DNA from 3 places in the Mesorhizobium sp. B2-3-11 genome. Region 1 is predicted to be linked to each of the others. Evidence: predicted binding sites of a transcription regulator. Region 1 holds the regulator's gene; each other region holds the start of a gene.
What was found. Region 1 encodes PhoB, which activates phosphate uptake and scavenging genes when phosphate is short. Its sites were predicted from a motif close to TGTCATNNANCTGTCAT; they were not measured.
Positions count from the first base shown of each region.

Region 2: FJ960_RS17920 (PhoX family phosphatase) is a predicted target of PhoB. The motif match lies at 6,290-6,306, and genes of this name have one in related genera.
Region 3: FJ960_RS18335 (esterase-like activity of phytase family protein) is a predicted target of PhoB. The motif match lies at 4,078-4,094, and genes of this name have one in related genera.

Region 1 is NZ_VFVS01000004.1:86,787-94,568, forward strand. Features, by position in the region: gene FJ960_RS07680 (ATP-binding cassette domain-containing protein) at 1-236, opposite strand, end outside; gene FJ960_RS07685 (sugar ABC transporter permease) at 291-1,643, opposite strand; gene xylF (D-xylose ABC transporter substrate-binding protein) at 1,785-2,825, opposite strand; gene FJ960_RS07695 (ROK family protein) at 3,097-4,344, shown strand; gene phoB (phosphate regulon transcriptional regulator PhoB) at 4,347-5,036, opposite strand; gene phoU (phosphate signaling complex protein PhoU) at 5,056-5,763, opposite strand; gene pstB (phosphate ABC transporter ATP-binding protein PstB) at 5,789-6,592, opposite strand; gene pstA (phosphate ABC transporter permease PstA) at 6,589-7,440, opposite strand; gene pstC (phosphate ABC transporter permease subunit PstC) at 7,444-7,782, opposite strand, start outside.
Region 2 is NZ_VFVS01000012.1:136,297-144,078, reverse strand. Features, by position in the region: gene FJ960_RS17950 (ABC transporter ATP-binding protein) at 1-380, shown strand, start outside; gene FJ960_RS17945 (ABC transporter permease) at 395-1,156, shown strand; gene FJ960_RS17940 (phosphatidylglycerol lysyltransferase domain-containing protein) at 1,211-2,248, opposite strand; gene FJ960_RS17930 (NAD(P)/FAD-dependent oxidoreductase) at 2,691-3,875, shown strand; gene FJ960_RS17925 (hypothetical protein) at 3,867-4,091, opposite strand; gene FJ960_RS17920 (PhoX family phosphatase) at 4,224-6,227, opposite strand; gene FJ960_RS17915 (hypothetical protein) at 6,506-6,997, shown strand; gene FJ960_RS17910 (response regulator transcription factor) at 7,219-7,782, opposite strand, start outside.
Region 3 is NZ_VFVS01000013.1:39,209-46,990, reverse strand. Features, by position in the region: gene FJ960_RS18355 (UvrD-helicase domain-containing protein) at 1-1,759, shown strand, start outside; gene FJ960_RS18350 (hypothetical protein) at 1,791-2,105, opposite strand; gene FJ960_RS18345 (trimethylamine methyltransferase family protein) at 2,230-3,783, opposite strand; partial or broken gene FJ960_RS30290 (glycine cleavage T C-terminal barrel domain-containing protein) at 3,798-3,974, opposite strand; gene FJ960_RS18335 (esterase-like activity of phytase family protein) at 4,208-5,677, shown strand; gene FJ960_RS18330 (L,D-transpeptidase) at 5,734-6,537, opposite strand; gene FJ960_RS18325 (MATE family efflux transporter) at 6,727-7,782, shown strand, end outside.

The sequences.
Region 1 (7,782 bases):
TAGATCGTCTCGATGCCGTATTTCTTGGCGTCGCGCGGGTTGGAGATCGCTGCCTCCTCGCCATTGACGAATATCTGGCCGGAGTCGCGCTTGTAGGCGCCGGACAGGATCTTGATCAGCGTCGACTTGCCGGCGCCGTTGTGGCCGAGCAGCGCCACGACCTCGCCGGGGAAAAGATCGATCGAGGCATCGTCGACGGCACGGATGCCGCCGAATGCGATCGAGATATTACGCATGTCGACCAGCGCGGTGGCTGCAGGAGCAGTCTTGTCAATCACGGTGATGCCTCCCTAAACGCGCTTGCGGTAAACGGTGTCGAGCCACACCGCGATGACCAGCACGGCGCCGACGACGATGCTCTGCAGAGGCGAATCGACGCCGAGCAGCACCATGCCCGACTGCAGCGACTGCATCAGCAACGCGCCGAGCATGGCGCCGATGATCGTTCCCGAGCCGCCGGCAAGCGACGTGCCGCCGATGACGGCCGCGGCAATGACGAGCAACTCATCCAATGTTCCAAGCACATTGGTGGCCGAGTTCTGCCGGGCCGACGAAATGGCGGCGGCGATCGTGGCCAGCACGCCCATGATCATGAACACCTTCATGGTGATCCAGCGCGTGTTGATGCCGGCGAGGTTGGCCGCTTCCGGATTGCCGCCGATGGCAAAGACATAACGGCCGAAACGGGTGCGTTTTGTGATGAAGGTCATGACCAGACCGACGGCGACGGCCATCAATACCGGTATGGCGATGCCGTGGGCGATGAATAGCCCGCCCTCCGGCACGGTGATGTTGTTGGCGGCCGCGTACCGGTTCACGATGCCGATCGGCCACGGATAGGAGTTGGCCAGCCACACCGCGCCCATGATGACGGCACAGGTGACGACGCCGAGCAGCGTCTCGGCCCAGATCGGCCGCAGCGGGAAGCGGAACCGCTTTCGTTGCACCCGCCCGTTGAACAGCGCAAACACGACGGCCAGGCAGGCGACGATGCCTACGACCCAGCTCCAGGTCGCACCGATCGATCCGGCCGGTCCGCCGCCCATCAGCTGGAAGGTGGCGTCGAGCGGTGCCACCGTCTGGCCGCTGGTGACCCACCAGGCGGCACCGCGCCAGACCAGCAGGCCGCCCAGCGTGACGATGAAGGCCGGCACTTCGAGATAGGCGATGACGAAGCCCTGGAAGGCGCCGATCAAAAGGCCGAGCGCCAGGCCGATGACCAGTGCCAGCACCCAAATCCATGGATTGCCGAGTTCAAGCCCCACGAACCGGACCAGGAAATGCACCTGGGCAAAGCCCATGACCATGCCGATCAGGCCCTCGGCGGAACCGACGGACAGGTCGATGTTGCGCATGACGATGACCAGCACCATGCCGCAGGCCATGATTGCGACCGCGGACGTCTGCACCGACAGATTCCACAGATTGCGCGGCGTCAGAAACGTGCGGCTGTCGAAATCGAACGGATTGACGCCAAGACGCAAGCTCGAAATCACATGCAGCGCGACCCAGATCAGCAGCAGGGCGCCGATCATGCCGAGCATACGGGTGTCGATCTCGGTCGCTTTCAGGAACCGGGCAACCGCGCCGAGTTCCGAGGCGCGCGCGGTATCGGCCTGCAGGTTGGACGTCGTGTCGGTCATGATTTCCTCCAACCGGCTGGCCGTCTGACACGGATGCCGAACCCAGCCTAGAAGCTATCCGCGTGATGCGGAAACACAAATCTTTTTGAGAAAACGCCGCGGCTTGGGGCCGCGGCGCCTTCATTCTTCAAGCGGTCAAACTCAGTTGCAGGCCGCGACGCTGCCGGCGGCGACGCCCGCGCAGACTTCGTCCTTCTTGATCCAGCCGGCGTCGATGACGAGGTTGAGATTGTCCTTGGTGATGGCGACCGGGGTCAGGAACAGCGACTTGACGGTGTTGCCGCCAGGCGTCGTGAAGTCCTTCGCGCCGGCGATGTCGGTCATCTTCTTGCCGTCGGCGAGCTGCGAGGCGATCTCGGCGGCGTTCTTGCCGAGTTCACGCGCATCCTTCCACACCGACACGGTCTGGGTGCCGAGCGCGATGCGGTTGAGCGCGGCGTGGTCGCCGTCCTGGCCAGAGACCGGCACGGTGCCGGCGAGCCCCTGCGCCGTCAGCGCCGCGACGACGCCGCCGGCGGTGCCGTCATTGGCCGCGACCACGGCGTCGACCTTATTGTCGTTGGCGGTGAGGAACTGCTCCATGTTCTTCTGGGCGTTGGCGGGCAGCCAGCCGTCCGTATAGGCTTCGCCGACATTCTTGATCTTGCCGCTGTCGATGGCTTCCTTCAGCACTTCCATCGAGCCCGAGAACAGGAAGTCGGCATTCGGGTCGGCACCCGAGCCCTTGATGAAGACGTAATTGCCTTCAGGCTTCACCTTGAACACCTCGCGAGCCTGCATGCGGCCGACTTCCTTGTTGTCGAAGGTCAGGTAGAAGACGTCCTTGTTCTCGATCAGGCGGTCATAGCCGACGACCGGAATGCCCTCGTCGAGCGCCTTCTGCACCGCTGGGCCGATGGCCGAAGCATCCTGCGCCAGGATGATCAGCGAATTGGCGCCCTGGGAAATCAGGCTTTCGACATCGGTCAGCTGCTTGCCGGGATTGGACTGCGCATCGGCGGAAATGTACTTGTCGCCCGCGGCCTCGATCGCTTTCTTCATGGCGGCCTCGTCGGTCTTCCAGCGCTCTTCCTGGAAATTCGACCACGAAACGCCGATGACCTTGTCCTTCGCCTGCGCCACCGACGCCAGCGTCAGCGACATGGCGACACCCGCCAGGATGGCGACTGTGAATCTCTTCATGGTATATCCTCCCTGCGCCGCGTATGGCGCGACCAAACTGGCCCGAAGGCCGGCACAAAGGCCCTATTTTTTCGAGCCTCGAAAAAATACTGATCCATCGTCGGAACACTGTCAACATCGATTCTGATGGATTTTGAGGTGCCGGGAGCCTTTTTTCGAGTCCCGCAATAAATAAATGACAGCTCCTGCCGCATCTGCCAGTATTCGGCCCATTGCCGGAGAGGTTCGAGGGGGTGTCAAGAACCGCGGCGACGGGGAGGATGTGGGAAGCATGTCGGTCGGAATCCGCCACGACGATCTGCGCCGGCGCAACCGCGCCATGGTGATTGCAGCCGTGCGTCAGGGTGGTCAGCCCTCGCGCACCGAGATCGCCGCCACCACCGGCCTCAGCCACTCGACCATATCGGCGATATCAGCCGACCTGATCGACGAGGGTATCCTGACCGAAGGCAAGCCGAACGAAGCCGGTTCACTGAAACGCGGCCGGCCGCAGGTTGGCCTTGGCCTCAACCCCGAGGCCGCGGCTGTGATGACCGTGGTGCTGTCGCTGAATTTCCTGTCCGTCGCCGTCATCGATTATTCCGGCCAGGTGGTCGCCGAGGAACAGCGACGGCTGGACACGCTGACCATGTCGCGCGAGGCGCTGATCGGCGAATGCACGGCAATAGTGCGGCGGCGCCTCGAGGACCCCGATCTCGACGTCCGCAGTATTGCCCGCATCGCGCTGGCGATCCAGGGCATCACCGACAGCGAGGCGCGTGCGATGCTGTGGTCGCCGATCACGCCGCAGACGAACATTCCCTTCGCCGACATACTTGAAGCCGAGTTCGGCATCCCCGCCACCATGGAGAACGACTGCAACATGATGGCGGTGGCGCTGCGCTGGCGCGACCCCGAACGCTACCGCGACGACTTCATCGCCATCCTGCTCTCGCACGGCATCGGCATGGGCCTGGTGCTGAAGGGCGAGCTGTTCACCGGCACGCATTCATCGGGAGGCGAGTTCGGCCACATGATCCATCGCCCGGGAGGCGCGCTCTGCCGCTGCGGACGGCGCGGCTGCGTCGAGGCCTATGCCGGCAACTACGCCATCTGGCGCAACGCCAGGCAGCTTGGCGAGGACGCCGAACCGGTCGCAGATGTCAGCGATGCGCAGATGCGGACACTCGCCGCGACGGCAAGGGAGAAAGACGGACCGGAGCGCGAAGCCTATCGCAAGGCCGGCGAGGCGCTGGGCTATGGGCTGGGCAGCCTGTTCGCGCTGATCGATCCCGCACCCGTCGCCATGGTCGGCGTCAGCGCCGCCGCCTTCGACCTGATCGAGCCGGCCTTGCGCGAGGCCATCGGCCAGACCGCCGGCGGCCAGCATTCGGAATCGATTTCCTTCGACACCGAGCCGAACGAGCTGCCGCTCATCCGCGAAGGTTGCGCTATGCGCGCATTGACCTTCGTGGACCAGGAGATTTTCGCGCCGGGCGTGCTGGCGAGGCCCGGCGTTCCGGGCAAGAATGTAGCCTGATTTCAGTCTTCGCGGATCGCGTAGCCGGCGCCGCGAATGGTGCGGATCACGTCCGGCATACGGCCGTTGTTGACCGCCTTGCGCAGCCGGCCGACATGCACGTCCACGGTGCGTTCATCGATATAGATCGTCTCGCCCCAGACATTGTCGAGCAGCTGGCTGCGCGAGAACACGCGGCCGGGATGACGCATCATGAATTCGAGCAGCCGGAACTCGGTCGGTCCGAGCCGGATCTCGCTCTTCTTGCGATAGACCCGGTGCGATTCCCGGTCGAGCACGATGTCGCCGACCTTGAGCACGCTGGACAGCACTTCCGGCTTGGCGCGGCGCAGCAGCGCCTTGACCCGGGCCATGAATTCCGGTGTCGAGAACGGCTTGACCAGATAGTCGTCGGCACCGGTCGAGAGGCCGCGCACGCGGTCGCTCTCCTCGCCGCGCGCCGTCAACATGATGATCGGCAGCCTCTCGGTCTCGGGCCGCATTCGCAGGCGCCGACAGAGTTCGATGCCGGAAACCGCCGGCACCATCCAGTCGAGCACCAGGAGGTCGGGCACGTTTTCCTGGAGGCGTATCTCGGCTTCGTCGCCGCGTGTCACCACCTCGACCTGGTAACCCTCGGATTCGAGATTGTAGCGGAGGAGCACACCGAGCGGCTCCTCGTCCTCCACCACCATGATGCGTGGCGCGATCATCGATCGATCATCCCTGCCGTCAAGCCGCCGGCACCGACATCGCCGTCTCGTCCTGCTTCGGACGGTTGGCGGGCAGTTGGGTACCGGTCAGCACATAATATGCATTCTCGGCAATGTTGGTCACGTGGTCGCCGATGCGTTCGAGATTTTTGGCGCAGAACAAAAGATGCGTGCAAGCCGTGATGTTGCGGGGATCCTCCATCATGTAGGTCAGGAGTTCGCGGAACACCGAAGTGTATTTGATGTCGATGCGTTCGTCGTCATTCCTGAGCTTGGCGAGGGCGGCGGCATCGCCTGCCGCGTATTCCTCGACTACCCCCTGCACCTGGATCAGCACCAGCTGCGCCATGGAATCTATCGAGTGCGACAGATCGCGCGGGGTGGCGGTAAGGCCGACGGAGCCGACGCGCTTTGCAATGTTCTTGGCAAGGTCGCCGATGCGTTCGAGATCGCCCGCCATGCGGATGGAGCCGACGACATGACGCAGATCGTCGGCCATCGGCTGGCGCTTGGCGATCAGGGTGATGGCGCGATCGTCGAGTTCGCGCTGGCGCGCGTCCATGATGGCGTCATCGGAGACGACGCGCTGTGCCAGCGCATTGTCGGAATTCAGCAGCGCCTTGGTGGCGCCGCCGACCATCGTGCCGGCAAGATCGCCCATGTCGCTGATCAGCTTGCTGATCTGTCCGAGATCCTCGTCGAAGGCTGCGACTGTGTGTTCGGCCATGATCCTGGTCCTCGTATGCGTGAGATCAGCCGAAGCGGCCGGTGATGTAGTCCTGCGTGCGCTTCTCGCGAGGCGACGTGAAGATCTTCTCGGTCTTGTCGAATTCGACCAGCTCGCCCAGATACATGAAAGCCGTCTGCTTCGAGACCCGCGCGGCCTGCTGCATGTTGTGGGTGACGATGACGATCGTGTAGTCGGCCTGCAACTCGTCGATCAATTCCTCGATCTTGGCGGTCGACAATGGGTCGAGCGCCGAGGCCGGCTCGTCGAGCAGGATGACCTCCGGCTTCACCGCCACGGTGCGGGCGATGCAAAGCCGCTGCTGCTGGCCGCCCGACAGGCTGAGTCCGCTGGCATTGAGCTTGTCCTTGACCTCGTTCCACAGCGCGGCGCGCTTCAGCGCCTGCTCGACACGGCCGTCCATCTCTGCCTTGCCGATCTTCTCATAGAGCCTGACGCCGAAGGCGATGTTCTCATAGATCGACATCGGGAACGGCGTCGGCTTCTGGAACACCATGCCGATCTTGGTGCGCAATAGGTTGAGATCCTGCGAGCGGTCGAGAACGTTCTGGCCGTCGAGCAGCACCTGACCCTCGGCGGTCTGCTTGGGGTAGAGTTCGTAGATGCGGTTGAAGACGCGCAGCAGCGTCGACTTTCCGCAACCCGACGGTCCAATGAAGGCCGTCACGCTGCGCTCGGGCAGCGACAGCGTGATGTCTTTCAGCGCCTTCGACTGGCCGTAGTAGAAATTGAGGTTCTTGACCTCGATCTTCGCCTTGGCGGCCGCCTCGGTGGCAATCGTCATGTCTGGAGACAACATCTGGCTCATTTGTCCTCTCTGCGTCCGGTCAGGCTGCGCGCGAAGATGCTGAGCGCGAGAACCGTCAATGTGATTATGAGTGCGCCGGTCCAGGCCAGTTGCTGCCATTCCTCGTAGGGGCTGAGAGCGAACTGGAAAATGGTGACCGGCAGGCTGGCCATCGGCGCGTTGAGGTTGCTCGACCAGAACTGGTTGTTCAGCGCCGTGAAAAGAAGCGGCGCCGTCTCGCCGGAAATGCGGGCGATGGCCAGCAATATGCCGGTGACGATGCCGGACATCGCCGCGCGGTAGGCCACCGAACGGATCACCACCCAGCGTGGCGCGCCAATCGCCGTGCCGGCCTCGCGCAAGGCGTTCGGCACAAGGTTGAGCATGTCCTCGGTGGTGCGCACCACGACGGGGATGACCAGGATGGCCAGCGCGACGGCGCCGGCGATGGCGGAGAAATGCCCCATCGGCCGCACCATCAATTCGTAGACGAACAGACCAATGATGATCGATGGCGCCGACAGCAGGATGTCGTTGATAAAGCGTACCACGGTGGTGAGTTTCGAAAAGCGGCCGTATTCGGCCATGTAGGTGCCGGCCAGCACGCCGATCGGCGTGCCGACGACGATGCCGATGATGGTCATCACGATGCTGCCGTAGATGGCGTTGAGCAGGCCACCGGCATCACCGGGCGGCGGGGTCATTTCCGTGAACACCGAGAGCGAAACGCCCGACAGACCCTTATAGAGCAGCGCGCCGAGGATCAGCGCCAGCCAGGCAAGGCCGATGCCGGCGGCGATGACGCAGAGCGTCATCATCACGCCGTTCTTGCGCTTGCGGCTCTGGTGAAGCGATGCGGCTGTCGACATCGGTCAGACTCCGGTACGGGCATCGATGCGCATCAGCATGTACCGGGCGATGGCAAGGATGAGGAAGGTGATGACGAACAGGATCAGGCCGAGCGCCACCAGCGAGGAGGTGTAGAGATCGCCGACGGCTTCGGTGAATTCGTTGGCGATGGTTGCCGAGATCGTCGTTGCCGGCGCGAACAGCGAGGCGCTGATCCGGTGGGCGTTGCCGATGACGAAGGTGACCGCCATGGTTTCACCGAGCGCACGGCCGAGAGCAAGCATGACGCCGCCCATGATGCCGATGCGGGTGTAGGGGACGACGACCCGGCGTGTTACCTCCCAGGTCGTGCAGCCAATGCC
Region 2 (7,782 bases), on a different contig from region 1:
ATGGCGTCACCATTATCCTCACCACGCACTATATCGAGGAAGCCGAGGCCATGGCCGACCGCGTCGGCGTCATCAACCGCGGCGAGATCATCCTGGTCGAGGACAAGGCCGAACTGATGCTCAAGCTCGGCCGCAAGGAGATGAGGCTGGAGCTGCGCGCGCCACTCGGCAGCGTGCCCGAGGGCCTCTCGAACTACGCGCTCGAACTGTCGCCGGACGGCAACCAGCTCACCTATACCTATGACAACCAGAGCGACCGGCCGGGCGTCGCCTCGCTGATCCGCGATCTCGAGGCGGCCGGCATTCAATTCCGCGATCTCGACACCAAGAACAGTTCGCTCGAAGAGATCTTCGTCAATCTCCTGAGGCAAGAGCCATGAACCCGCGCGCGGCCATGAATCTACGTGCGGTGTGGGCGATCTATCGGGTCGAGATGGCGCGTGCGTTCCGCACCGTGCTGCAGAGCATCATCTCGCCGGTCATCTCGACATCGCTTTATTTCGTCGTCTTCGGCTCGGCCATCGGCTCGCGCATCACCGAGATCGACGGCATCAGCTATGGCGCCTTCATCGTGCCGGGACTGATCATGCTGTCGCTCTTGACGCAGTCGATCTCCAACGCCTCCTTCGCCATCTATTTCCCGAAATTCGTCGGCTCGATCTACGAGCTTCTGTCGGCGCCGGTCTCCTATCTGGAGATCGTCATCGCCTATGTCGGCGGCGCGGCCACCAAGTCGATCATCCTCGGCCTGATCATCCTGGCCACGGCCTCGCTGTTCGTGCCGCTGCACATCGAACATCCGTTCTGGATGCTCGCCTTCCTGATCCTGACGGCGGTGACCTTCAGCCTGTTCGGCTTCATCATCGGCATCTGGGCGAAAAGCTTCGAGCAGCTGCAGTTGGTGCCGCTGCTGATCGTCACCCCGCTGACCTTCCTCGGCGGCAGCTTCTATTCGATCCACATGCTGCCCGGCATCTGGAAGACGATCACGCTGTTCAACCCGGTGGTCTACCTGATCAGCGGTTTCCGCTGGAGTTTCTACGGCAAGGCCGACGTCTCGGTCGGCATCAGCCTCGGCATGACGCTGGTGTTCCTGGCCGTCTGCATCGCGATCGTCGCCTGGATCTTCCGGACCGGCTACCGGCTGCGGAACTGATCGGCTGGGACTTGGTTCCTGTCCCCGCTCCGCGGGGCGAGGAAAGGGCAGATCTCAAATCGCCTTGACCAGCCGCAGCAATCCCAGCATCTCGATGTAGGTCCCCTCGCGAAAGGCGATGTAGACCGGCTCCTCGACGCCGTGGAAGCGGCGCTTGAATGCCGCCTGGCCCTGCAGGTTGAACCTGCGGCGGTTGACCCAGGGCGAATCGTAGGCGCGCTGGAAGGTGTTGCGCCAGAAGTCGCTTTCGGCAAATCCGCTGGGACCCACATCGACGAGCGGCGACAGGCCGAGTGTCACCACCGAAATGCCTTCCTCGCGAAACCGGTCGACGGCGAATTTGGTCAGGCCGATCTCGGCATGCGGCGAGGCATCGATATGCTTGCGCTTGAAGGCGGTGGTGTAGCCGATCACCTTGCCGCCAGCGAACATCGGATCGAAGTCGAGCAGGGCGACCAGGTCGCCATCGGGACCGTGCAGCACGAAACGGCGCATGTCGCTGCCGAGCTGATTGTAAAACGGACGGTTGAGGAAACCCATCTCCCATCGCTTGACGATGCGGTCGCCGCGCCAATTCTGGGAGAGCCGGGAGATCTCGTCGAGGTTGATCGTGCGTTTGTCCTCCTCGAACGAAAAGCCTTTCTTCAGCAGCCAGCGCTCGGAATAGCGCACCGTCTCGTTTCGCTTGCCGGAGAAATCATGGTCGGGCAGCGGCAGGCGGGTATCGATGCCCAGCCGGTTGACCTTGTAGCCGAGGCCGGCAAGGACCTGGGCGGTCTGTTCGCCGATCTGCACGAACCATGGGCCGCCGGCACTCTCGACGAAGCGTCTGATATAATCGGGCCGCTGCGCCGGCGCCGCCACCGGATCGCCGAGCGCGAAATGATGCTTCATCTTGGTGCCGAAGGCGATGTAGCCGTCGGCGTCGCCAAAATAGGAAAGCTTGTGCTGCACGGCGGTGGAATAGGCGAGCGAGAAGTCGCCATGGCGGCGAACCAGCGCCAGCCGCTCGACATGCGCCAGCGCCTGGCGCTCGACCTTGGGCGAGGCCCCCTCGAGGATGTTGTCGAAATAGATCCGCAAGGAGGGCATGGTCGAGATTCCGCGTGCCGTTTATGGCGCGACGTGTCGGTCGACACGCAAGACGCGCCACGGCGTCCTGATTTCTCGCGGGTAGCCGAAATCGATTGCCGGTTTCGAATGCCCACGTCCGTGACGAGATCCCCAGCCCCCGGACCTCGAATCAATCACTTTGCCGCGACCTGATTATCGCCGATGCCGCCGATATGCCATATAGGGCTGGATGTATTCGGACAGAAGCGGGTAATCCGCTCCTGTCGTTGTTTTGGCCGCGGTACCGCGACCGGCAGTTTCCACCGGGCGGTGGAATGCTCCGGAGCGAGATCGCGCCTCGGCGCGGGGCCTTCGAAGATCGGCATCGAGTTGCCGTTCGGGTCCTGCACGCGATCAAACTGTTACAACGGCCTGCGAGCCTTTCGGGGTTGCCGCAAGGGCGAACGGGATTCGAGAGTGAATGGCTGATACGACACCCGGGACGATGATGGAGCAGATGGCAGCGATCGAGCCGGCGATCGTCATTGGCGCCGGCGTCGCCGGGCTGGCTGTCGCGCGGGCTTTGATGAAGGCCGGCGTGGCGACGGCGGTCCTCGAGAAGGAAAGCCGGCTCGCCGAGCCCTGGCGCCGGCGCCACGAGCAGTTGCACCTCAACACCCACCGCGATCTCTCGGCGCTGCCCGGCCTTGCCTATCCCAAGGGGACCCCCGCCTTTCCGCACCGGGATGTCGTCATCCGCCATATGAACGATTTCCATGAGGCGAACCGTTTGCCGGTCGAGTTTGGCGTTTCCGCCGAGGCCATCATGTTCGCGGGCGACCACTGGATCGTGCGCACCAGCGCCGGCTCGCGCCTGGCGCGTCACGTCGTTGTCGCCACCGGCCGCGACAGGGAGCCCTACACGCCGCAATGGAAGGGCATGCGGGCGTTCGCGGGCCGCATCATCCATTCGGCGGATTTTGGCGACGCCCGGGCCTATGCAGGCAAGAAGGTCCTGGTTGTCGGCGCCGGCAATTCGGGCTTCGACGCCCTCAATCACCTGGCGGGCGTCGACACCGCCGCTGTCTGGCTGTCGGCTCGCAACGGTCCCGCCCTTTTGCCCAAGCGCGTCGGCAAGATCGCCGTACACCGCCTCTCGCCGCTCATGGCTTGCTTGCCGCTGCGCGTCGCCGATGCGGTTATGGCGGTGACGCAGCGCCTGGTTTTCGGCGATCTCACCAAATTCGGCATGCCGCCGGCACCCGCCGGCGGCGCCAGCCGCCTGACTTCGGACTATACCGCGATCGCCGCGGACGACGGCGCCGTCGATGCCATCAAATCGGGCAGGATCGTGGTCGTGCCGGCGATACGGGAGTTCACCCGCGATGGCGTCATCCTGGCCAATGGCAGCATGGTTGCTCCCGACATCGTCATAGCCGCGACGGGCTACCGTACCGGGCTGGAGCGCATGGTCGGCGATCTCGGCGTGCTCGACGAAAAGGGCGTTCCGCTCTTCAACGGCGGCCAGGCCGACCCGAAATGGCCCGGCCTGTGGTTCACCGGCATGCGGCCGAGCATCCGCGGCTGCTTCGCCAATGCCGCCATATTGGCCAGGGCGATAGCCGGGCGGATCGCCGGTCCCGGTCAGCCGGGCACCTCACGCTGATTTCGGCTCCAGCCGCCGGAAACCGACAGCCTCGGTCAGCATCTCCTCGTCGACCATGCCGGCATTGTAGAGGGCGAGCAAGGTGAGAGCCAATTCACGCGCCTTGGCGGATTCGGGATGCGCTTCGCGTCGGCGGCAGGCCTCATCGAAGACACGTTGCAAGGTGGCCACTTCGTCAGGTTTGAGCAGGCCACGGTCGTAGATCGACTTGGGCATGGCGGTGATCTCCTGGTCGCGATCTAGGGCGCCACGTGTAAATTGCCAATCTTTTCCGAGGCTTGAATACAATGCCACACAAAAAGAGGGACTTCGGATGCCCGGAGCCTCTCTCGTTTGTCTCGCCCGACGTCAGATGGCGATCTTGCCGCCGCCCTGTTTGGTGATCGCCACGACCGCCGGCCGCACCGGCATGTCCGGCTTGAAATCGGGCCAGCGGGTCGACGGGTCCTCGTAGTAGGAGGGCCGGCCGAACGCATCCCAGTCCTCGCCGCCGTCACCCGGATGCTGGACGGCGACGAAAGCGGTCTGGTCGTCCGGCGCGAACAGCGGGCCGCACATTTCGGCGCCGATCGGCACCCGGAAGAACAGTTTCGAGGTCGCCCGCGCCGATCCTTCCGTGTCCACCGCCCACAGGCCGTCGGTGCGGCCGGTGGCCTTCGGGCCCTGGCCGTCGGTGGCGACCCACAGGCGCCCGGCCGAATCGATCGCGCAATTGTCGGGCATGCCGAACCAGCCATGGGCCGTCGTCGCGGTGGAGAAGGTGGCGCCGACATCGGCCACCGCCGGATCGCCGCATTTCAGCAGCACTTCCCACTTGCCCTTCGTGGCGGCGAAATCGCCGCCGTCCTCGACGATCTCGATGATGTGGCCGAAGGCATTCCCGGCGCGCGGGTTGGCGGCGTCGACCTGATCGGCCTTGCGCTTGGAATTGTTGGTCAGCATGACATAGACCTTGCCGTTGCCGGCATTGGGCTGGATGTCTTCCGGCCGGTCCATCTTGGTGGCGCCAAGCAGGTCGGCGGCGCGACGCGTCTCGATCAGCACGTCGGCCTGGCCGGCAAAACCGTTTTCCGCCGTCAGCGGTCCCTGCCCGAACACGATCGGCATCCATTCGACCGAGCCGTCCTCGGCGAATTTGGCGACATGCAGCGTGCCGTCGTCGAGCAGGTCCTTGTTGGCCGCGCGGTCGCCGGCGTTGAACATGCCCTTGGTGACGAACTTGTAGACATAGTCGAAGCGCTCGTCGTCGCCGAGATAGAAGACGACGCGGCCGTCCTTGGCGACGATCGATTCTGCACCCTCATGCTTGAAACGGCCCATGGCAGTACGCTTGCGCGGTACCGAATTCGGGTCGTTGACATCGACCTCGACGATCCAGCCGAAGCGGTTGGGCTCGTTCGGCTCCTTGGCGAGGTTGAAGCGGTCATAATGCGCGCCCCATTCATAGGCGCCTTCCGGTATGCCGAGGCGCTTGTAGTTGGCGGCTTCCTTGTGGCCCTCCGGCAGCTCGCCGGAGAAATAGCCGTGGATGTTCTCCTCGGCCATAACATAGGTGCCCCAGGGCGTGACGCCGCCGGCGCAGTTGTTGATCGTGCCGAAGACTTTCGTTCCGGACGGATCGGCATTGGTCTTGACGCGGTCATGGCCGGCGACCGGGCCGGACAGCGCCATCTCGGTGTTGGAGGTGATGCGGCGGTTGAGCTTGCCGTCACGCACCACCTGCCATTTGCCGCCGTCCTTGCGGATCTCGACGATGGTGCCGCCATGGGCGGCCATCTCGACATCGACCTGCTCCTTCGAGAGCGGCGCCACCTCGGCCGACTTCTTGCCGTCCTTCTCGACGATCTTGACGATGCCCGGGAACATCAGATGCGGGTTGGTGTATTCGTGGTTCACGACCAGCAGGCCGTGTTCCGCCGAGCCGTCGATCGCGACATAGCCGACATAGTCGTTGTTATAGCCGAACTGCCTGGCCTGGGCTTGCGCCGACTGCCTGGTCGGGTCGAATTCCGGCGAATCGGCAAACAGCGGATCGCCCCAGCGCAACAACACGTCGGCGTCGTAGCCCGGCGCGACATGGTGCTTGTCGTCGATACCGGCCTCCAGCTCGTCGAATGTGAAGGCCGAGCCTTCCGCGGCGCGAGCATCGTCGGCGGCGATCATCGCCAGCGGGCTGACGGTGGCGGCGATCGCCGAGACGGCAAGCGAGCCCTTGAGGAAGCCACGGCGCGAGAACCGCGCGGCGATAATCTCGCCCATCGTGCGGTTTTCGCTGGGATTGTTGGCTGGGCCTTCGTTTTCCTCGAGCAGGCTGGTGCGGAATCGGGCATCAGTGGAGCGATGTTCGGTCATGGGAGCCTCTGGCTGGATTTGGCTGGATTTTGTTGCCTGTTCGACCGCCTTACAGTCGACCGATCACATTTTCGTGACATCGTATGCGCGCTGCCGCTCCCTCACGATACCGGTTTTCACGCCGGGGCCTTGGGACTTTAGTCCAATCTTGCGCCTGCAAAGGTCCTGGGGGACGAACGCAACGGTCGGAGGCTGCTTTCGGTCACCACGTCTTTCGGCGATGTTGGTTGCACTGCAACGTTGGGGTGAGCGCGCCGGCTCAATCGACGGAGATCAGTATGCACGGATCGATTACGGCCCGTTGTTGTCGCCTGGCTCTGAGATCGGCGGCGCTTCTGGCGCTGACCGTCGCTCCCTATGGAATTGCCTTCCATGGATTCGTGCCTGGAATCGATGCCGCGACCGCACATGCCAAGGGTGGCGGAGACGGTGGCAATGGTGGCGGCAACGGCGGCAACGGCGGCAATGGTGGCAACGGTGGTGGCAGCGGGAATAGTGGGAATAGCGGGAACAGTAACGGGAATAGCGGCGGCGGGAACAACGGAAATGGCAAGGGCCAGCGCGACAAGAGCAGCGACAAGAGCAGCCATGTCAACGCCACCACCGGCGACGAGGTCGACGTGGACGGCAACAAGATTACAGTTCAGCACCCGGACGGTATGACGGAAAACATCGAGAACGGCCGTTTCAGGATGAAGGATGCGCTCGGCCGCACCATCATCGACCGCCCGGCCACACCGGCCGATGTCAGCCGTCTCAAGGCGCTGTGAATTTCGGCCCTGTGAATTCGGCCTTATGAATTTCGGCCTTGTGAAGCTGGTCAACAGGCAACGACCAGTTTCACACGTCACCTCCGCCGCCCCCCGGCGGAGGTGACCTCCTTTGCGTGGCGTTCCAAATGCCCCGAGGGCTTATTCCAGGAAAAAACGGTTTTCCCGCGAAAAGCGCGCAGCGCTTTCTCCTGGCGGAATTACGCAGACGCCGAACCGCTCTATGAGCGGTCCGTCTCGCGGTCGCGAAACTCGCGCATCATGAGGGCTGCTTCCGTGCGGTTTCGCACGCTGAGTTTCGACAGCACCCCCGTCATGTGGTGCTTCACGGTCTTCTCCTGCAGTTCCAGGCGCAAGGCAACTTCCTTGTTGCTCAGTCCCTCCGCCACCAGCCGCAGGATTTCGGTCTGCCGGCCGGTGAGTTGCCGCAGCCGGTCCGCCACGCCGTTGGCAGGCTGCAGGGACTGCACATCGGAAAGCAGCCGGGCCGACAACATCGGCGAAAGATAGCTTTCGCCGGCCGCCACGTTGCGCAGGATATCGGCAAGCGAGCGCGACCCAACGCCTTTGAGGACATAGCCGCGCACGCCAGCATTCAGGGCCTTGGTGACATCGCCATTGGCCTCTGAAACGGTCAATAGGACGATCTTCTGGGCGGGATGGTCGGCAAGGATGCTTGCAACCGCGGCCAGGCCGCCGCCCGGCATCGAAATATCGAGCAGCAATATGTCGGGCTGCATGGTCGAGACGATGCGTTCCGCGTCCTGCGCGGTCGCACCTTCTCC
Region 3 (7,782 bases), on a different contig from region 1:
CGGAGGGCCCGCGCCGGCAGGCGCGGAACAGCCCGTGAGCGAAAACAAAGTAAACATCTGCTGTGTCGGCGATGACGACCAGTCGATCTATGGCTGGCGCGGTGCCGAGGTCGACAACATCCTGCGCTTCGACAAGGATTTTCCGGGCGCCACCATCATCCGGCTGGAGCGCAATTACCGCTCGACCGCGCACATACTGGGCGCCGCCTCCCACCTCATCGCCTACAATGAGGGCCGTTTCGGCAAGACGCTGTTCACCGATCGCAACGATCCCGAGGACGGCAAGGTCAACGTCCACGCCGCCTGGGATTCGGAGGAGGAAGCCCGCGCCATCGGCGAGACCATCGAGGCCTACCAGCGCCAGAAGCATAATTTGAACGACATGGCAATCCTGGTCCGCGCCTCGTTCCAGATGCGCGCCTTCGAGGACCGCTTCATCACGCTCGGCCTTAACTACCGCGTCATCGGCGGTCCGCGTTTTTACGAGCGCATGGAAATCCGCGACGCGCTGGCCTTCTTCCGGGTCGTCGCCAACAGCACCGACGACCTCGCCTTCGAGCGCATCGTCAATGTGCCCAAGCGCGGCTTGGGCGAAGCGACCATCCGCCAGATCCACGACACGGCGCGCGGCTTGCGCATCCCGATGCTGGAGGCGGCGGCTACACTCGCCGAAAGCGACGAGCTGAAGCCGAAACCGCGCGCCGCGCTGCGCGAGGTCGCGGCCAATTTCGAACGCTGGCAAAAGGCGCTGGAAACCACGCCGCACACCGAACTCGCCGAGACCATTCTCGAGGAGAGCGGCTACACCGACATGTGGAAGAACGACCGCTCGGCCGAAGCCCCCGGGCGGCTGGAGAACCTCAAGGAACTGATCCGTTCCATGGAGGAGTACGAGTCGCTTCGCTCCTTCCTCGAACATGTCGCGCTGGTCATGGATGCCGAGCAGAATGCCGGGCTCGATGCCGTTTCCATCATGACCCTGCACTCGGCCAAGGGCCTCGAATTCGAAACCGTCTTCCTGCCCGGCTGGGAGGAAGGCCTCTTTCCCCATCAGCGCGCACTCGACGAAGGCGGCCGCTCCGGGCTCGAGGAAGAGCGGCGGCTCGCCTATGTCGGGCTGACGCGGGCCAAGAAGAACCTGCATATCTGGTTCGTCTCCAACCGCCTCATCCACGGGCTCTGGCAATCGACCATCCCGTCGCGCTTTCTCGAGGAACTGCCGGAAGCCCATGTCGAGGTCGCCGAAGCCGGCAATTCCTATGGCGGCTACGGCAATCCCTATGGCGGCGGCTCGTTCGCGTCCGGCCGTGGCGGCGGCCAAGGGGCAGGAAGACAGAACCCGTATGGCGCCTCGCGCTTCGACAATATCGGCGCCAATTCGGGCGGCGGGGAAAAGTCCGGCGCCTTCTCCAACACCTATTCCACGCCGGGCTGGCAGCGCGCGCAGGCCAACCGCACCGAGGCGACCGACCGCAACTGGGGCACGCGCTCGGGCCATCAGGTCGAACGCATCGGCTATGGCGAAACAGACTCCGGCTACGGCGCCGGCCGCACCAGCGTCAAGGGCCGCACCATCGACGGTGAACTGGTCGCCAAATCCGTCTCCGACACGCCGTCCGCCTTCAGCGTCGGCGACCGCGTCTTCCACCAGAAATTCGGCAACGGCAATATTTCAGCCATCGAGGGCAACAAGCTGACCATCGACTTCGACAAGGCCGGCCAGAAACGCGTGCTGGACGGGTTTGTCCTGCCGGTGTGAGGCTGCCAGCCTCGAAGACTGACGTCCCGCCTCAATCCACCTTCTTCTCGCCCCGCTCCCCGGCCTTCACGATATCCCCCGTCGTAAACAGGATTTCCTTCAATTCCACGCGCCAATCCGTCTTCTGGCGCAGCAGGAATTCGAGGTCCATGCCGAAATGCTTGAACTCCTCGCTCTGCGCGTTCTTCATGATCGCCTTGGCCTGTGGGTTCTTCTCGACCGACATGCGCTGTTCGTACCAGCTGATCGCTTCCGCCTCCTCGATCAGCGAGGTGATCATGCGGGCAAAGGTCCGCACTTCCTGCGACAGTTCTTCCGGCGGTTCGTGATACTGGTCGAAACCCATGTCGTCCTCCCCTCAACGGCTCGCGGATGGAGCCAGGCGTTGGCCCGCACCCATGAATGCGTGGGACGCGCCGCGGGTTCCGGGACCACGGCCACAATTCGGGATGATGGATCCGCGAACTATCTCACGACACTGGCGCCGCGCCGCCCTCTTCCGTCCGCCGCGCGATGAACGCGTCCAGCACGCCTGACGTTGCGGCGGCCGCGGCCGGCGGCTCGAAATCGGCAAGGATGCGCTTCCAGATGCCGGTGGCGCGTTCGGTCGCGGTCTTCGAGCCGCTTTGCGTCCAGTTGCCGAAATTCGACCAGTCGGCCACCAGCGGCTCGTAGAAGGCGGTGCGGTAGCGTGCCATGGTGTGGCTGGCCGAGAAGAAATGGCCGCCCGGCTGCACTTCGGCGATGGCCTCGAAGCCGATTGCGTCGTCGTCGCCGGGCGTCGCGGTACAAAGTTCCGCGACCGTCTGCAGCGCTTCGATGTCGGTGACCAGCTTTTCCAGGGAAACACTCAAGCCCCCTTCCAGCCAGCCGGCCGCATGGATGCAGACGGTGGCGCCCGAAAGCACCGAGCCCCACAGCGCGAACTGTGTCTCGTGCGCGGCCTGCGCGTCCGAAATGTTGGCAGCGCTGCCGCCGCCCGAGCGCCAGGGCAGACCGGTGAAGCGCGCCAATTGGCCTGCACCCAGTGTGGCCTTGACGTGCTCCGGCGTGCCGAAGGCCGGTGCGCCCGATTTCATGTCGACATTGGAGGAGAAGGAACCGTAGACCACCGGCGCGCCCGGCCGCACGATCTGCGCCAGCGTCAGCCCGGCCAGCGCTTCGGCATGCTGCAGCGTCAAGGCGCCGGCCACCGTAATCGGCGCCATCGCACCGGCCAGGCAGAACGGCGTGATGATCAGGACCTGGCCCGCCTTGGCGAAGTCGATGATACCTTGCGCCATGGGAACATCGAGCTGGCGCGGCGAGTTGGTGTTGATGACGGTGTAGCAATGCGCGCCCGAGCGGAACTCGTCCTCGGACAGCCCGCGGGCCAGCCTGATCATCTCGAAACTGTCATCGACCTGCGGCGTGCCGCGCGCGAACACGAATGGGAACTTGTCGGACAGTGTCAGCTGCGCCCGATTGACGGAGTAATGGCGAAAACGATTGTCGATATCCTGCGGTTCGATGCACGGTCCCAGCATGTGCAAGACATCGAAATGCTGCACCAGCTTGATGAGCTCCTCGAAGGCGACCAGCGTTCCGGGGCGCCGGCCGCGGTCGAGATCGGTGATGTTGGGCGCGCCGGAGCCCGCCAGGAACGTCATCGAGCCCAGTTCGAGCGACAGATCACGAGCACGCGCGCCTGCATTGGCGTGGATCGATCGCGGCGCCGAGGCTAGGGCTGCCACCACCATGTCGCGGCCGATGCGCACCATGTCGGTGTCGGGATCGACCAGGGCGCCGGCGCGGGCGAGCACTTCGCGCGCCTCAGGCAGCAGCACCTTGATGCCCAGTTCTTCCAGCACGCGCAGCGCCGTGTCGTGGATCGACGCCACCTGGTCGTCGGAAAAGATCGGCTGTGGCAGGAATGGATTCTTCAGCGAGCGGTAATTGGGCTTGCGGCTTGATTCGCTGCCGGCCTCGCCCGTGCGTCCGCGCCGGCGTTCGCGCCTGCTGTCTCGTGCCGCGTCATCGATCATCGCGAATTCCCTCCTCATTGCCGCATCGCCTTGCCCTGGGGATCATAGGGCGAGCCCGCGATGACCCGCGCAGGCCGTTCGACGCCGACAATGTGCACGCAAAGCTGCGTCCCCTCCCCGGCGAAATCGTCGTCCACCAACGCCAGCGCGACGCTCTTGATCGTGTAGCCAAATCCGCCCGAGGTGACGAAGCGCGCGGCGGCCTCAAGGCTTCCCTTCCGGTCAGTTCGAAGCCGGCATCCTATATGTACTAGACATAAGTGTCCAATACGTTGGCGGACCGGCATCGCGCACTGTCACGCAAGCATCATGTTCACGCCTTAGATCGCTTTTGGGGAGGCTCGCGCGGCATCGTCGATGCGGCACCTCTTTCCGTTTTTGTCCTTCGGCCGCTCCGGCATGCTCGTCACAAAGAGGATTGTCCATGAAACACCCGCACCGAACCGCCTCGCTCGGCGTCGCGCTGGCCTTGTTCACCGCCCTGACACCGGCGCTTGCCGACGGCGTGGCCTACATCAACAAGGGCCTGGTCGGCGTCGGCCGCATGCCGGCTGCTCAGCGCGACAAGTTCGGCGAGACCTTCGGCTCGGGCTCCGGCATGGCAATCGACACTACAGGCTGGACGCAAGATGCCGGCACCTACAAGGGATCGCTCTGGCTCCTGCCCGACCGTGGCTACAATGTCGCTGGCACCACCGACTACCGGCCGCGCCTCAACACCATCGGCATCGAGTTCACGCCTGTCGCACCGGGTGCGGCTCCCGCCGCCGGCCAGGAGCAGACGGGCGTCAAGGCGACGCTTGCCGACACCATGCTTCTGACCGACGACAAGGGCGCCGATGCCACCGGCCTCGATCCGCTGTCGGATGTACGCCCTGCCGCCGGCGACATGCCGATGCTGCCCGTCGCCACCAACGGCAAGCTCGCTCTCGACAATGAGGCCATCGTGCGGCTGCCCGACGGTTCGATGTTCATCTCCGACGAGTACGGCCCCAACATCTACAGGTTCTCCGCGCAAGGCCGCCTGATGTCGGCGACCCAGCCGCCGGCAGCCCTCGTGCCGATGCGCAAGGGAACGCCGAACTTCTCCTCCGACAATCCCGGTCCGGGTGCCGCCGACCCTGATCCGAAGGATCCCGAAACCGGGCGCCAGAACAACCAGGGCCTCGAAGGCATGGCGATGACGCCGGACGGCAAGTTCCTGATCGCCGTGCTACAGTCGGCGCCGAGGCAGGACGGCGGCGATTCACCCTCGACGCGCCAGAACACCCGGGCGTTGGTTTACGATGCCTCCGACCTCGCCCATCTGAAGCTCGCGCATGAATACGTCGTGCCGCTGCCGATGTTCAAGGATGCCAAAGGCAAGACCAAGGTCGCCGCGCAGAGCGAGATCGTGGCGCTTTCGGACACATCCTTCCTGATGCTGGCGCGCGACAGCGGCAACGGCCAGGGCCTGAAGAAGGGTGACGCGTCGCTCTACCGTCAGATCAACATCGTCGACGTGTCCGGCGCGACCGACATCGCGGGCAGCGCCTTCGACGCGGCCGACAAGCCGGTAGCGCCCAAGGGCGTGCTCGATCCCTCGGTGACGCCGGCCAAGCTGACGCCGTTCATCGATATCAATGACGCCGCCGAGCTTGGCCGCTTCGGCCTGCATAATGGTGGGGCGAAGGACCACAACGAGCTTTCGGAGAAGTGGGAAGCGATGTCGGTCGCCAGCGTCCTCGATCCGAAGCTGCCCGACGACTATTTCCTGTTCGTCGGCAACGACAACGACTTCCTCGCCCAGGACGGCTTCCAGGTCGGCGCGCCCTACAAGGCCGATGACGGCGCCGATGTCGACACCATGTTCCTGGTCTATCAGGTCACGCTGCCAGGTCTCGGCAAGAAGTAACGATCGCCGCACAAGCGGGCGCGCCTGGCGCGTCCGCCTGTGCAGGTCGTGAAGGCTTACTTCAAGAACTCGGCGTCCTTCGGCACGCCCGCATCGATTGGCTCGGCCGTCCTGCTTGACACGGCCATGATCTTGCCGGCAGCCGACAGGTTGGGCCGCACGAAGACCTGGGCGGGGCCGTTGACGCGGCTGTAGAGGTCGATGATGTCCTGATTCATGAAGCGCACGCAGCCGGACGATGCGTTCTTGCCGATGGAATCCCATTCCGGCGTGCCGTGCAGCCGGTACATCGTGTCCTTGCCGTCGCGGAAAAGATAGAGCGCGCGGGCGCCCAGCGGGCTCTGCGGTCCGGGCGGCATGCCGTTCTTGTATTTCGCCAGTTCCGGCCGGCGCTGGATCATTTCGGGCGGCGGCGTCCACACCGGCCACTTCTTGTGTGCCTGGACCACGGCGCTGCCGGTCCATCCGAAACCGGCCTTGCCGAGGCTGACGCCGTAGCGGATGGCCTTTCCGCCGTCGCGCACCAGATAGAGGAAATGCTCGGAAACATCGACGACGATCGTGCCAGGCTTCTCTCCGGTCGGATCGGCCACGATCTGGCGCACGAACTTCGGATCGAGCTTGGCAACCGGGATGGCCGGCAGTTGATAACCCTCGTCGGTGCGCGCCGCATACATGGTTGCGGTATCGCCGACAGCCGGCTCGCTTGGCGCAGCCGACGGCGGGACCGGCGCCACTGCCGGCGGCGCCACATCGGTCGTGGTGCACGCCGAGAGAACGACGGAAGCGCAGCCCAAAGCGGACGCGCCAACAAACGCGCGCCGGCTCAGGCGCTCAGCAACAAGCGGAATATCGGACATGAACCCCCTGGTGAGAAACGCGGCCCAACGCGCCTGGGATCAATATCCCATTCCGCAAGCTTTGAGAACAGGATGGATCATGGCGTGAACACCGTGGACCGTTCGCGCCCCCGCATCGACCTGTCGGGTTGAATCTGCAATCATCGCGCACCGGACTCGAGATAGGCTTTGTCGGCCATGAACGAAAAAATGCCCGCGCGTCGGCGCACCGGCGACCTGACCAGCGGCCCGATCCCACGCACGCTGCTGCTCTTCGCCTTGCCGGTGCTCGGCTCCAACGTGCTGCAATCGCTGAACGGCTCGGTCAATGCCGTCTGGGTTGGCCGCTTCCTCGGCGAATCGGCGCTGACGGCGACCTCCAACGCCAACCTCGTCCTGTTCCTGATCCTCGGCACGGTGTTCGGCATTGGCATGGCGGCCACCATCTTGGTGGCGCAGTCGGTCGGCGCCCGCGACCTGCCCGAGGCACGCCGCATCGTCGGCACCAGCGCCACTTTCTTCTTCCTCGTTTCGGTGGTCTTCGCGGTTTGCGGCTGGATCTGGGTCGACGCCATCCTGGGCGCGCTTGGCACGCCGGCCGACGCCTTGCCGCTCGCACGCTCCTACCTGCGCATCATCTTCGCCGCCGTGCCGATGATGAACCTCCTGTCCTTCGTCATGACCGTGCTGCGGGGTGCCGGCGATTCCCGCACGCCCTTCATCTTCATGGCGCTGGCGGTCGTGCTCGACATCGTGCTCAATCCCCTGCTCATCCGCGGCATCGGCCCGTTTCCCGAACTCGGCATCGCCGGTTCCGCCACCTCGACGCTGATCGGCCAGACCGTAAGTGTTATCGCCATCCTCGTCGTGCTCTACGCGCGCAAGCATCCGTTGCGGCTGGCCGGCACAAATCTCGCCCTGCTGCGCCCGGATCCGGCGCTGCTGCGCATCGTCGTCTTCAAGGGCGTGCCGATGGGCCTGCAGATGATCGTCATCTCGGCGGCGGCACTGACGGTGATGGGCATCGTCAATTCCTATGGTTCGCAAGTCGCCGCCGCCTACGGCATCGCAGCGCAGCTCTGGACGTACATCCAGATGCCGGCGCTCGCCATCGGCGCCGCGGTTTCTTCCATGGCGGCGCAGAATGTCGGGGCCGGCCGCTGGGACCGGATCGGCCGCGTTGCCGCCTCCGGCGTCGGCTTCAACCTCGTCCTGACCGGCGCCCTCGTCGCGCTGCTATGGGTCTTCGACCGCTCGATCCTGGGC